2 linked regions of the Leucothrix mucor DSM 2157 genome follow. Each later gene encodes a partner of the first gene's protein in a complex. Links are inferred from orthologs where the notes say so. Each region holds a gene or a part of one and is shown on either strand. Other genes may lie near its edges.

What was found. The genes of interacting proteins can lie anywhere in the genome.
Region 2: rplS (region 1) and LEUMU_RS0117725 share a complex: the UniProt entries of both Escherichia coli proteins name them as parts of the 50S ribosomal subunit. The link is inferred for Leucothrix mucor DSM 2157 from one-to-one orthologs.

Annotation. Positions count from the first base shown.
Region 1 is NZ_ATTE01000001.1:4,729,155-4,734,806, forward strand. The notes cover bases 2,462-5,454. They hold rplS (50S ribosomal protein L19), read left to right. Parts: upstream 2,462-3,782; coding sequence 3,783-4,127; downstream 4,128-5,454. Other genes in these bases: rpsP (30S ribosomal protein S16), read left to right, coding at 2,462-2,490; rimM (ribosome maturation factor RimM), read left to right, coding at 2,515-3,030; trmD (tRNA (guanosine(37)-N1)-methyltransferase TrmD), read left to right, coding at 3,034-3,786; LEUMU_RS27290 (sensor domain-containing protein), read left to right, coding at 4,302-5,454. In the rest of the region: LEUMU_RS0121635 (cytochrome C assembly family protein), read right to left, coding at 1-60; ffh (signal recognition particle protein), read left to right, coding at 213-1,595; LEUMU_RS0121645 (hypothetical protein), read right to left, coding at 1,599-1,913; more of rpsP, read left to right, coding at 2,233-2,461; more of LEUMU_RS27290, read left to right, coding at 5,455-5,652. UniProt on the Escherichia coli protein: This protein is located at the 30S-50S ribosomal subunit interface and may play a role in the structure and function of the aminoacyl-tRNA binding site.
Region 2 is NZ_ATTE01000001.1:3,889,235-3,893,587, forward strand. What follows is about bases 1,621-4,353. They hold LEUMU_RS0117725 (type B 50S ribosomal protein L31), read left to right. Parts: upstream 1,621-2,732; coding sequence 2,733-2,975; downstream 2,976-4,353. Other genes in these bases: LEUMU_RS0117715 (DUF484 family protein), read left to right, coding at 1,621-1,721; xerC (tyrosine recombinase XerC), read left to right, coding at 1,711-2,619; LEUMU_RS0117730 (hypothetical protein), read right to left, coding at 3,061-3,711; LEUMU_RS0117735 (thioredoxin family protein), read right to left, coding at 3,839-4,353. Also shown: dapF (diaminopimelate epimerase), read left to right, coding at 196-1,026; more of LEUMU_RS0117715, read left to right, coding at 1,023-1,620.

The DNA of each region.
Region 1 (5,652 bases):
TGCCAGTAATAGCCAGGCAATGGCATAGAGTATGATCGCAATGGTACCGATTGTTGTCATTATTTTAGTTCAGGTGAATATTCTCAGTGCTTAATGGTATAATGTAACCCACGTTGTGCATAGAGCGTAATTGATAAGAATATTCTTGTTCGGATGGCGGCGCTCGGTACGTTTCCCTATATGACTGCAACACTACACTAAGTGCTAATAATATGTTTGAAAATTTAAGTGAACGGCTCTCCCATACGGTCAAAAAGTTACGTGGTCAAGCGCGACTAACTGACGAAAATATTAAGGATACGCTGCGCGAAGTGCGGATGGCGCTACTGGAAGCGGATGTCGCGTTACCCGTTGTACGGGATTTCGTCGCCAGAGTTAAAGAGCGCGCAGTTGGGCAGGAAGTGCTTTCTAGTTTGTCTCCTGGTCAGGTCTTAATCAAGATCGTTAATGACGAACTGGTTGAGACAATGGGGCAGGCGAACGAGTCGCTTGATCTAAGAGCGCAGCCACCTGCCGTTATTTTGATGGCGGGTTTGCAGGGGGCGGGTAAAACGACAACGGCAGGTAAGCTGGCAAAGCTACTGAAAGTTCGAGAGAAAAAGACGGTTGCTGTGGTGAGTTGTGACGTTTACCGTCCTGCGGCAATCAAGCAGTTAGAAACATTGGCCACGCAAGTGGAAGCGGTGTTTATTCCTAGTGATGTTGGTCAGTCGCCGGTTGATATTGCGAATAACGCATTGGCTGAAGCAAAACGTCAGCACATTGATGTTCTGATTGTCGATACAGCTGGTCGTTTGCATATCGATGCAGAGATGATGCAAGAGATTCAAGCGATTCACCGTGCGGTAGCACCGGTTGAGACTTTGTTCGTTGTTGACAGTATGACCGGTCAGGATGCGGCGAATACCGCTAAAGCATTCGGTGATGCATTGCCGCTAACGGGTGTCGTTCTGACTAAAGCAGATGGTGATGCGCGCGGTGGTGCGGCATTGTCAGTACGCCAAATCACTGGCAAGCCGATTAAGTTTATCGGAATGGGCGAGAAGATTGATGCGCTTGAGCCTTTCCACCCTGATCGTATTGCATCACGAATTTTGGGTATGGGTGATGTGCTGTCGCTGGTTGAAGAGGCGCAGCGTAATGTTGACCATAAGCAAGCTCAACAATTGGCTCGCAAGCTCAATAAAGGCAAAGGTTTTGACCTTGAAGATCTGCGCAATCAAATGCTGCAAATGGAAAAAATGGGCGGCATGAGTGGTTTGATCGACAAGCTACCCGGGGTTAATGGAAAGATGGCGGCAGTCGTTAATGATGAAAAGACGACGAAGCAAGTTAAGCAAATGGTCGGCATTATTAACTCAATGACACCTCAGGAGCGTCGCTTTCCGGATTTGATTAAAGGCTCACGCAAGCGTCGTATCGCAGTGGGTTCTGGTTTGCAGATTCAGGACGTGAATCGTTTGCTGAAGCAGCATAAGCAGATGAGCAAGATGATGAAGAAATTCTCTGGCGGCGGTCTGAAGAAAATGATGCGTGGAATGCAGGGTCAGCTACCGCCAGGTATGGGTGGTGGCGGTGGCTTCCCCGGAATGTAAGCTTTAGAAGGTGCTAGTGTACTGCACTGAGTAGCTCGTGCGGCCGAAGTTAGCTTTCAGGCGTTGGCCTTTGCCATACTTGAAACTAACTAGGCTGCCGAGTATTTCTTTTGCTTGATTGAGTCGCTTGGTGACGTTATCCGTTTTTTTGGCTGGTGCGCTAAACGTTTCAGAAGGTAAGCCACTCTTTTTAGCAACCGTGCTACTTTCTAATGATAGTTGTAGTGGGGCGGCGGAGCTGGACTCATTTGCATTCGCATGTGCACTTAATATTGTGATTGTTAGTGCTGCAGCTGCAAGTATTTTAATTGTATGCATAAGATCCTCGGGGGTAATCTAGGTCGTACGTATTGTTATTATTATTTTTGCCTGATGACACTCTGGGGGAGAATACAGGTTTAAATATATTGATTAATGGTAATATTACGGTTTATTTAAGTTATGTGACAATGCTGTCACGATTGGTTCAAGGATTCTAGTTCAAATTGTATAAACGGTATCCTGAGTTATTCGTGGCGCTTTTCAAAAAAATATTTAAATTACTCTTTTATTCTGCGTGGATTGGAGTACAATTCCGCGTTTCCTTTTCTGACAGGATGCTTTGTGCTGTCCTGACATCTGACTGAAGATATAAAGTATGGTTACAATTCGCATGGCAAGAGGCGGTTCTAAGAAGCGCCCGTTTTATCACATCGTAGTAACAGATTCTCGCAAGCCACGTGACAGTGGTTACATTGAGCGTCTGGGTTATTTTAATCCTGTGGCTCGTGGTCAGGAAGTAAGACTGCACCTGGAACAAGAGCGTGTTGCGCATTGGATTGGTTTAGGCGCACAGCCTAGCGATCGTGTTGCTACACTGCTGAAAGACGCTGCTAAAGCTGCAGTTGCTGCATAATTGACGACTGAAAGACATTAACGAATGACAGTTGATAAAGAAGCTGAGCTTGTTGAGCTGGGGAGCATTAACGGCGTCTTTGGTGTTCAGGGTTGGGTAAAAGTGTTTTCACACACCTCGCCAAGGATCCAGATTACGGATTACCGTCGATGGGTACTCAAACATCATGGTCAGGAAACTGAATGTAAGGTGCTTCGTGGCCGGGTTCAGGGTAAATCAATTGTTGCACAATTAGATGTTATTGCTGATCGCAACCAGGCTGAGGCTATGGTTGGTGCAGTTATCTATGTGCATCGTGATCAGCTGGAAGTGCTGGCCGAAGGCGAGTATTACTGGTCCCAGTTAGTTGGCTTGAAGGTTTATACCGTTGATAATGTTGACTTGGGCGTAGTGGATTGGCTTTTCGAAACAGGTAATAACGATGTAATGGTTGTTGCTGGTGAGAGAGAACGCTTTATTCCTTATGTCAAAGGTGATTTTGTCAAAGAAGTAGACTTGGAAGCCGGAAAGATAGTTGTCGACTGGGATCCGGACTTTTAGCGCATGCATTTCTCTGTAATCACGCTGTTTCCCGAAATGGTGGAGTCAGTTGTGAACGGAGGCGTTGTCGGTAGGGCATCAAAACGAGGTCTGATGAATATGACCTGTATTAATCCCCGTGATTATGCAGAAGATGTTCACAGAACGGTAGATGATAGGCCCTATGGTGGCGGACCTGGTATGGTGATGCGGCCGGATTGTTTATTAAGAGCAATTCGTGATGAGAGAAATAAGTTTGGCGACTGTAAAGTGATTTACATGACCCCGCAAGGAAGGCCTTTGCAGCAGTCAATGCTGGAAGGGTTAGCAAAAGTAGATAATGTTATTCTGCTTTGTGGTCGTTATGAAGGGATTGATGAGCGTGTTATTACGCTTGAAGTGGATGAAGAGTGGTCAGTTGGTGATTACGTTCTGAGTGGTGGTGAATTAGCTGCGATGATCGTCATTGATGGCACGACTCGGTTGTTGCCTGAGGTGCTTGGGCATACCGAATCTGCAGTGCAGGACTCATTTAGCGATGGGATACTGGATCACCCTCATTACACTAGGCCCGAAAAAATTGAAGACCTCGAGGTGCCAGAGGTTTTGTTGAGTGGAAACCATAAGCTTATTGAGCAATGGAGACGCCAGCAGGCACTAGGCCGCACACAATTGCGACGACCTGCGTTATTGCAGGAAAAAGAATTGAGCGGGCAGGATAAACAACTGCTCGATGATTTTATGAAAGAAATAAAGACTTCAGAGGTTAAGTCATGAGTATCATTATTCAACAGCTCGAAACTGAGCAAATGAACAAAGAAATCCCACAGTTTGGCCCTGGAGATACTGTTGTCGTTCAGGTAAAAGTGCGTGAAGGCGATCGTGAGCGTCTGCAGGCATTTGAAGGTGTGGTTATTGCTAAGCGCAACCGTGGTTTGAATTCATCATTCACAGTTCGCAAGATCTCTTATGGTGAAGGTGTGGAGCGTGTATTCCAGACTTACAGCAGCCAGATCGGTGATATTTCAGTAAAGCGTAGCGGTGACGTTCGTCGTGCTAAGCTGTACTACCTGCGTGGACGTACCGGTAAGTCTGCCAGAATCAAAGAAAAAGTATAAGCAAATACCATTATTGGTTAGTTTGCCAAAAGCCAGCATCTTCGGATGCTGGCTTTTTTTTTGCCTGTAATTTGGGTAGGTCTTCAGTGCATAAAATCACGTACAGCAAAGATTAAGTTGGGGTGCTGTATAAGATAGATAAAATTATAATAATAAACAGGTTGCCAAGGTATTTTGACGTTCCTAGAAGACTATTCGCTGATATTGCTCGTTGCCGTCATTGTTGTGATAGCTGCTGCCTGTGCTGTGTATTGGTATAAGCGTCGGCTTGGTGACTCTAAAGGTTTGGTAATTCAGCCGGAATCATTGGGGGTTAAAGAGGAGATTCTGAAGATCGTCCCATTTCCCGTGGTGCTGTTGTCTGGTCAATATACCGTTATTTACCTTAACCCTGCTGCTGAAAGCTTGTTTGATACGCCATTAAGACGGAATCTTGGGCGGCAAGCGGGTGGTTTATTTCAGCTGCTTAATACGCAAACAAAAGTTGAGATAAAAAATTACCTTAATTATCGAAACACCAATGGTGCGGCAAATCATTCACAGATTGTAAGCTGTATTGTTCGTTATCAGTCGGCAATCAATGCTTGGATGAATGTAACGGTTTCGGTTGTCGAAGACAGTCGCGACCCGATGCAGTCTACCTACGCTTTATTTTTCGATGATATCTCCGCCACTCGTGCAGTTGAGTCTCAGTTAAGCTACATGGAGCGCCATGATGCGCAAACAGGTCTGCTGAATCGTCGTGCATTTGAGTCCATCCTGAAAGCATCGATTGATGATTCGAGAAAGCACGGCTCAAGTCATGTGTTTATGACGGTGAGTATCGATCAGTTTAAGACTATCAATGACACCGTTGGCTATGCTGCAGGTGATTCGCTAATTAATAAATTTGTCGGAGTACTTAAGCAGACTGTATCAGGCGAAGGTGAAACTATTGGTGGTCGGTTGGCTAGTAATGATTTCGGGATACTGTTCAGGGAAAGTACCTTGTTTTCTGCGGCAAATAGAATGAAAGCGATCCGTGATGAAATCGCTGACTTTCAGTTTACCTGGAACACCCGGGTCTTTCCGGTCACCTTGAGTGGTGGCTTCGTAGTCATTAAGAAAGAGACCAGTTCATCGGCCCGTGTGTTGACTGAGGCGGACATTGCCTGCCGTACGGCCAGAAATCACGGCGGAAACCGAGTCATTGCTTACCGTGCTGAAAGCGCTGAAATGCGCCAAGAGCAAAGCAATATGGAAGGTGTCTGGAATCTTAAGAAGGCCTTTAAAGAAAATAGTTTCCGTTTATTTGCTCAACCAATCCATCCATTACATGAAGATAAATTCGATCAGCCATTTCACCATTATGAGCTGCTGATTAGAATGACAGGTGAGGATGGTAAATTTATTCCACCTGATGAATTTATTCCGGTTGCTGAATACTACTCTATGATGCCTGAGTTAGATCGCTGGGTTGTTTCGGAGGCGCTGCGTCAGCTATCGCAGGTAGAGTTTAAGAATTCACGACCTGTATTTGCGATAA
Region 2 (4,353 bases), 840 kb from region 1 along the record:
CATTAGTAAAATCTTATATTTATCACCACATCGGTAAAAAACAGGCTCGCCAGTAATGATGAATTCGGGTTGCCGTTAATACCAAACACTCTATATCATGCTATATATAATTGATTATCGCCAATTAATGGCATAATAGAACCAAATTTCGTAACCCTTTTTAGATAGCCGTTGCTGCGGCTTATGGCACTTTCTATGCAACTCGAATTTACAAAAATGCACGGCCTTGGTAATGACTTTGTTGTGATCAATGCTGTTACTCATCCCGTTACACTTAGTACTGAAATGGTTCGCCAAATTGCAGATCGCCATTTGGGTATTGGCTGCGATCAGTTGCTTATGGTTGAGCCTTCTCCTGTTGCAGATTGTGATTTTCGCTACCGAATTTTTAATGCGGACGGTGGCGAAGTAGAGCAATGCGGTAATGGTGCGCGTTGCTTTGCCCGCTTTGTAGTCGATCAGGGCTTAACTGATAAAACAGAAATTCCGGTGCTCACAGCCGGTGGCCGGATTGTGCTTAAGCTGGAAAGTGATAGGCAAGTTACCGTTGATATGGGCTTACCGATACTGGAGCCTGCGAAGATTCCCCTGAACCAAGACAGCCAGCAGACGACTTATCAAGCACGGCTTGCCGATCAGGATATTTCCTTTGCCGCCGTCTCAATGGGTAATCCGCACGCCGTAATGTTAGTTGATGATGTGGCTACTGCTTCAGTTACGGAGATTGGCCAAGCTTTTCAGGAAATGCCACTGTTTCCGCAGCAAGTGAATGCTGGGTTTATGCAGATTATCGACCGCAATCAAGTGCGCCTGAGAGTCTATGAGCGGGGCGCTGGGGAAACCATGGCCTGCGGGACCGGCGCTTGTGCGGCAATCGTGGCCGGCCGTCTCCAAGGCTTATTAGACACTCCGGTAACTGTTATACTGCCGGCTGGCAATTTGCTGATTCACTGGGCAGGTGAAAACACCCCTGTCATGATGACAGGCCCTGTCGCAACCGTATTCCATGGAACCATAACAATATGAATACTTCGGCTCAACCGGTACTTCCATCGACACTCAATGACGAGCTTGTCAGAGACTATTTGCAACAACACCCTGATTTTCTAATCGACCACAGCGACTTGCTGGAATCGCTAAAAGTTAGTCAGGGAGTTATCGGTGCGACGTCCATGTTGGAACGTCAGGCAACCGTATTACGGGATAAAAATAAGCACCTTGAACAACAGCTAGATGAGTTGATTCGTGCCGCACGCAGCAATGAGCAAATCATGAAGCGTTTGCAGCACCTAACATTGGAGTTGTTACGGGCCGATAACCTGGATGGATTACTCAGCACCACGCAGGATGTGTTGCGCGATGATTTCAACGCAGACTTTGTCGCTTTTCGACTGTTTCATGACAGTACAGAAGTCGACTTACCGGGCTTACATCACGTAAAAACATCCCATCCGATCATGAAAGAATTTGATGGTCTGTTCCGCACGCTTAAACCCGTTTGTGGCCCTTGCAAAGATACCCAGCTAAATTTTCTGTTTCGCGAAAATGGTCCACGGATCAAATCGGTTGCGCTGATTCCATTGCAAGGCAATCACAGTATTGGCTTACTGGCATTAGGTAGCCTGGAAGCCGAACGCTTTCACAAAGGCATGGGCACCGTATTTTTAAGTCTCCTCGGTGAGCTAATCGCAACAGCGATCGCACAACACATTGAGCACTGAGAACCCACTACAGGATTTTCTGGAGTACCTTCGCTATGAGCGTCGCTACTCCCCGCATACCTCAGAAAACTATGAGCGGGATTTGTTACAGTTTTCTGCATGGCTGGCAAAACAGGAAACACCTGTCGTATTAGATGCTGTGTTGGAATATCAGGTACGGCAATGGATTACCCAGCTACATCGCCAAGGAATCAGCTCTTCGACCATCCAACGCAAACTGTCATCGCTACGCAGTTATTACAACTACCGCATTAAGCACAAGTTGCAGAGCGTCAACCCAGCCATTGACATTCGTGCGCCCAAAGATACTAAGCACCTTCCTCAAACGCTGGATATTGAACAAGTCACCCAGTTACTGAACATTCAGGGCGATGACTTCATCAGTGTGCGCGACAAGGCCATTTTGGAGCTGTTCTATTCCTCCGGACTACGACTTGCGGAACTTGCCAGCTTGCAGATTGGCAGCGTGAATCTGGATGAAGCGAGCGTGATGGTTGTCGGTAAAGGAAACAAAGCGCGTCAGGTTCCAGTCGGCAGCCATGCCATTACCGCATTAAGGCACTGGTTAGACATGCGTGCGCAATATGCTGCCCAGCAAAGCAATGATCTATTTACCAGCAAACAAGGAAAGGGGATTGGTCACCGGAATATTCAATTGCGAATTAATCACTGGCAAAAGAAGCAAGGCATTCCGCAGAGTATTCATCCGCATAAGCTACGACATAGTTTTGCCTCTCATTTGCTGCAGTCATCCGGTGATTTAAGAGCCGTGCAGGAGTTTTTAGGGCACAGCGATATCAGCTCAACCCAGATCTATACACACCTTGATTATCAGCACTTAGCATCGGTGTATGATAAGGCGCATCCAAGAGCCCGAAAAAAGCCGGAAAAAGGCTAAAACTTCCTTATTTACCCTATATTTAGCGAAAAAAGCAGTTTGCATGAAAAGCCGCTCTCTGATAGAATTTCGCGTCTTTAGATTTATTCACCAAATTTTTGAGGATCTTCACTATGAAGGCCGGTATTCACCCAGATTACAGAGAAGTTGTGTTTCAAGACATGACTAGCGGATTCACTTTCCTGACACGTTCTACAGCTTCATCAAAAGAAACGATCACATGGGAAGACGGTAACGAGTACCCAGTTATTAAGCTGGATATCACTAGTGAATCACACCCTTTCTACACCGGTAAGCAGTCAGTAAATACTTCTGCAGGCCAGGTAGACAAGTTCAACAAGCGTTACGCACGATAATTACATCTTACGTTGCTTGTAGAAAAGGCACCTTAGGGTGCCTTTTTGTTGTCTGCGATTTGTGTTTGCCTAAGGCAAGCCTGAATTAGTTATTCAGGCTAATCGACTCTTCACGAAGCGGTGCTTCAAACTTCTTAACGAATAGAGTCATGTAATAACGATCCAGACCATTAGATGGGAAATCCAGGTTAGTCTGCTCCCCCGCTGGAGAAAGAAAGGTTTTCTCAAGAATGGTGACTTCCTGCTGATCAGTGCCCATATCTTTTCGTACAGACTCTTTGCCAATCTCTTGGTAACCAACTTTCTGTAATGCCTGATTCATCTGATCATAGCTAAACAGTATTTCACCGGTGTTTCTATTTTTTACCAGTACATCGGTAGTACAACCATCAACTTCTGGCGATACTGCGTAACTGATGCCGTCTACCTTCGTCTCGTAGACGCCAATGAAGCCTTTGGCTGGCTGGAAGCGCGAATCGCTGTCTAGCGCTGATACCAGGCTTTCACGAGAGGTAAATGTTTTCTCACAAAACTCACTGTGTAGCTTCATGAACATCGATAAGCCTTTGGCTGATCGAGGCTTCGCCTGCACTTCAACAGCAGCCGTTTTTACCGGCTCTTGGTGTTCGGCCTGACTAACTTTTGAGACATCCGCCGCCTCCTCTGAACCGCAACCGACCAGAGTAATTGAGAGTGCAGCAAACAATGCTGCTTTGGATAGAGTTGAGCCTTTCATCTGACTACCTTTATATTTGTTGTTATTGTTTTTATATTATTAATATAACGTTTGCGTGTTTCGCAAAACAAATAAACTTGGATAAAGTGGATTTTCTGCCCCTCCACGTTATCCAATGTTCTATTGTTTAGTATCCGGGTTCGTTATCCGGTTTCCACTTTATGCCACAACCTAATGAGGCTTTTTGCTCAGTTGGCGCAGGCAATTTATTCAGCAAGCTTTCAACCGCAAAGCGCATATCCGCACCACTTGCTTTAATGCCATTACCTGGGCGTGAATCATCATACTGCCCACGATAATATAAGTGATGATTAGCATCAAACAGGAAGAAGTCTGGCGTACATGCCGCTTGATAAGCTTTCGCGACCGCTTGAGTTTCATCAAACAGATAAGGATACGTGAGTCCGTACTCTTGTACTTCCTCAATCATTTTCTCCGGACTGTCATCGGGAAAACGCTCTACATCATTGGCATTAATCGCCACCACTGCCAACCCCTTCTGTTCAAAATGCTTCACAAATTCTGTGAAAGATTCCCGAAGGTTAATCACGAACGGGCAGTGATTGCAGGTAAACATGATCAATAAGGGCTTATCTGCAAAATCACTTAATGAGACGAGCTTACCGCTTAGCGGTTCGATCA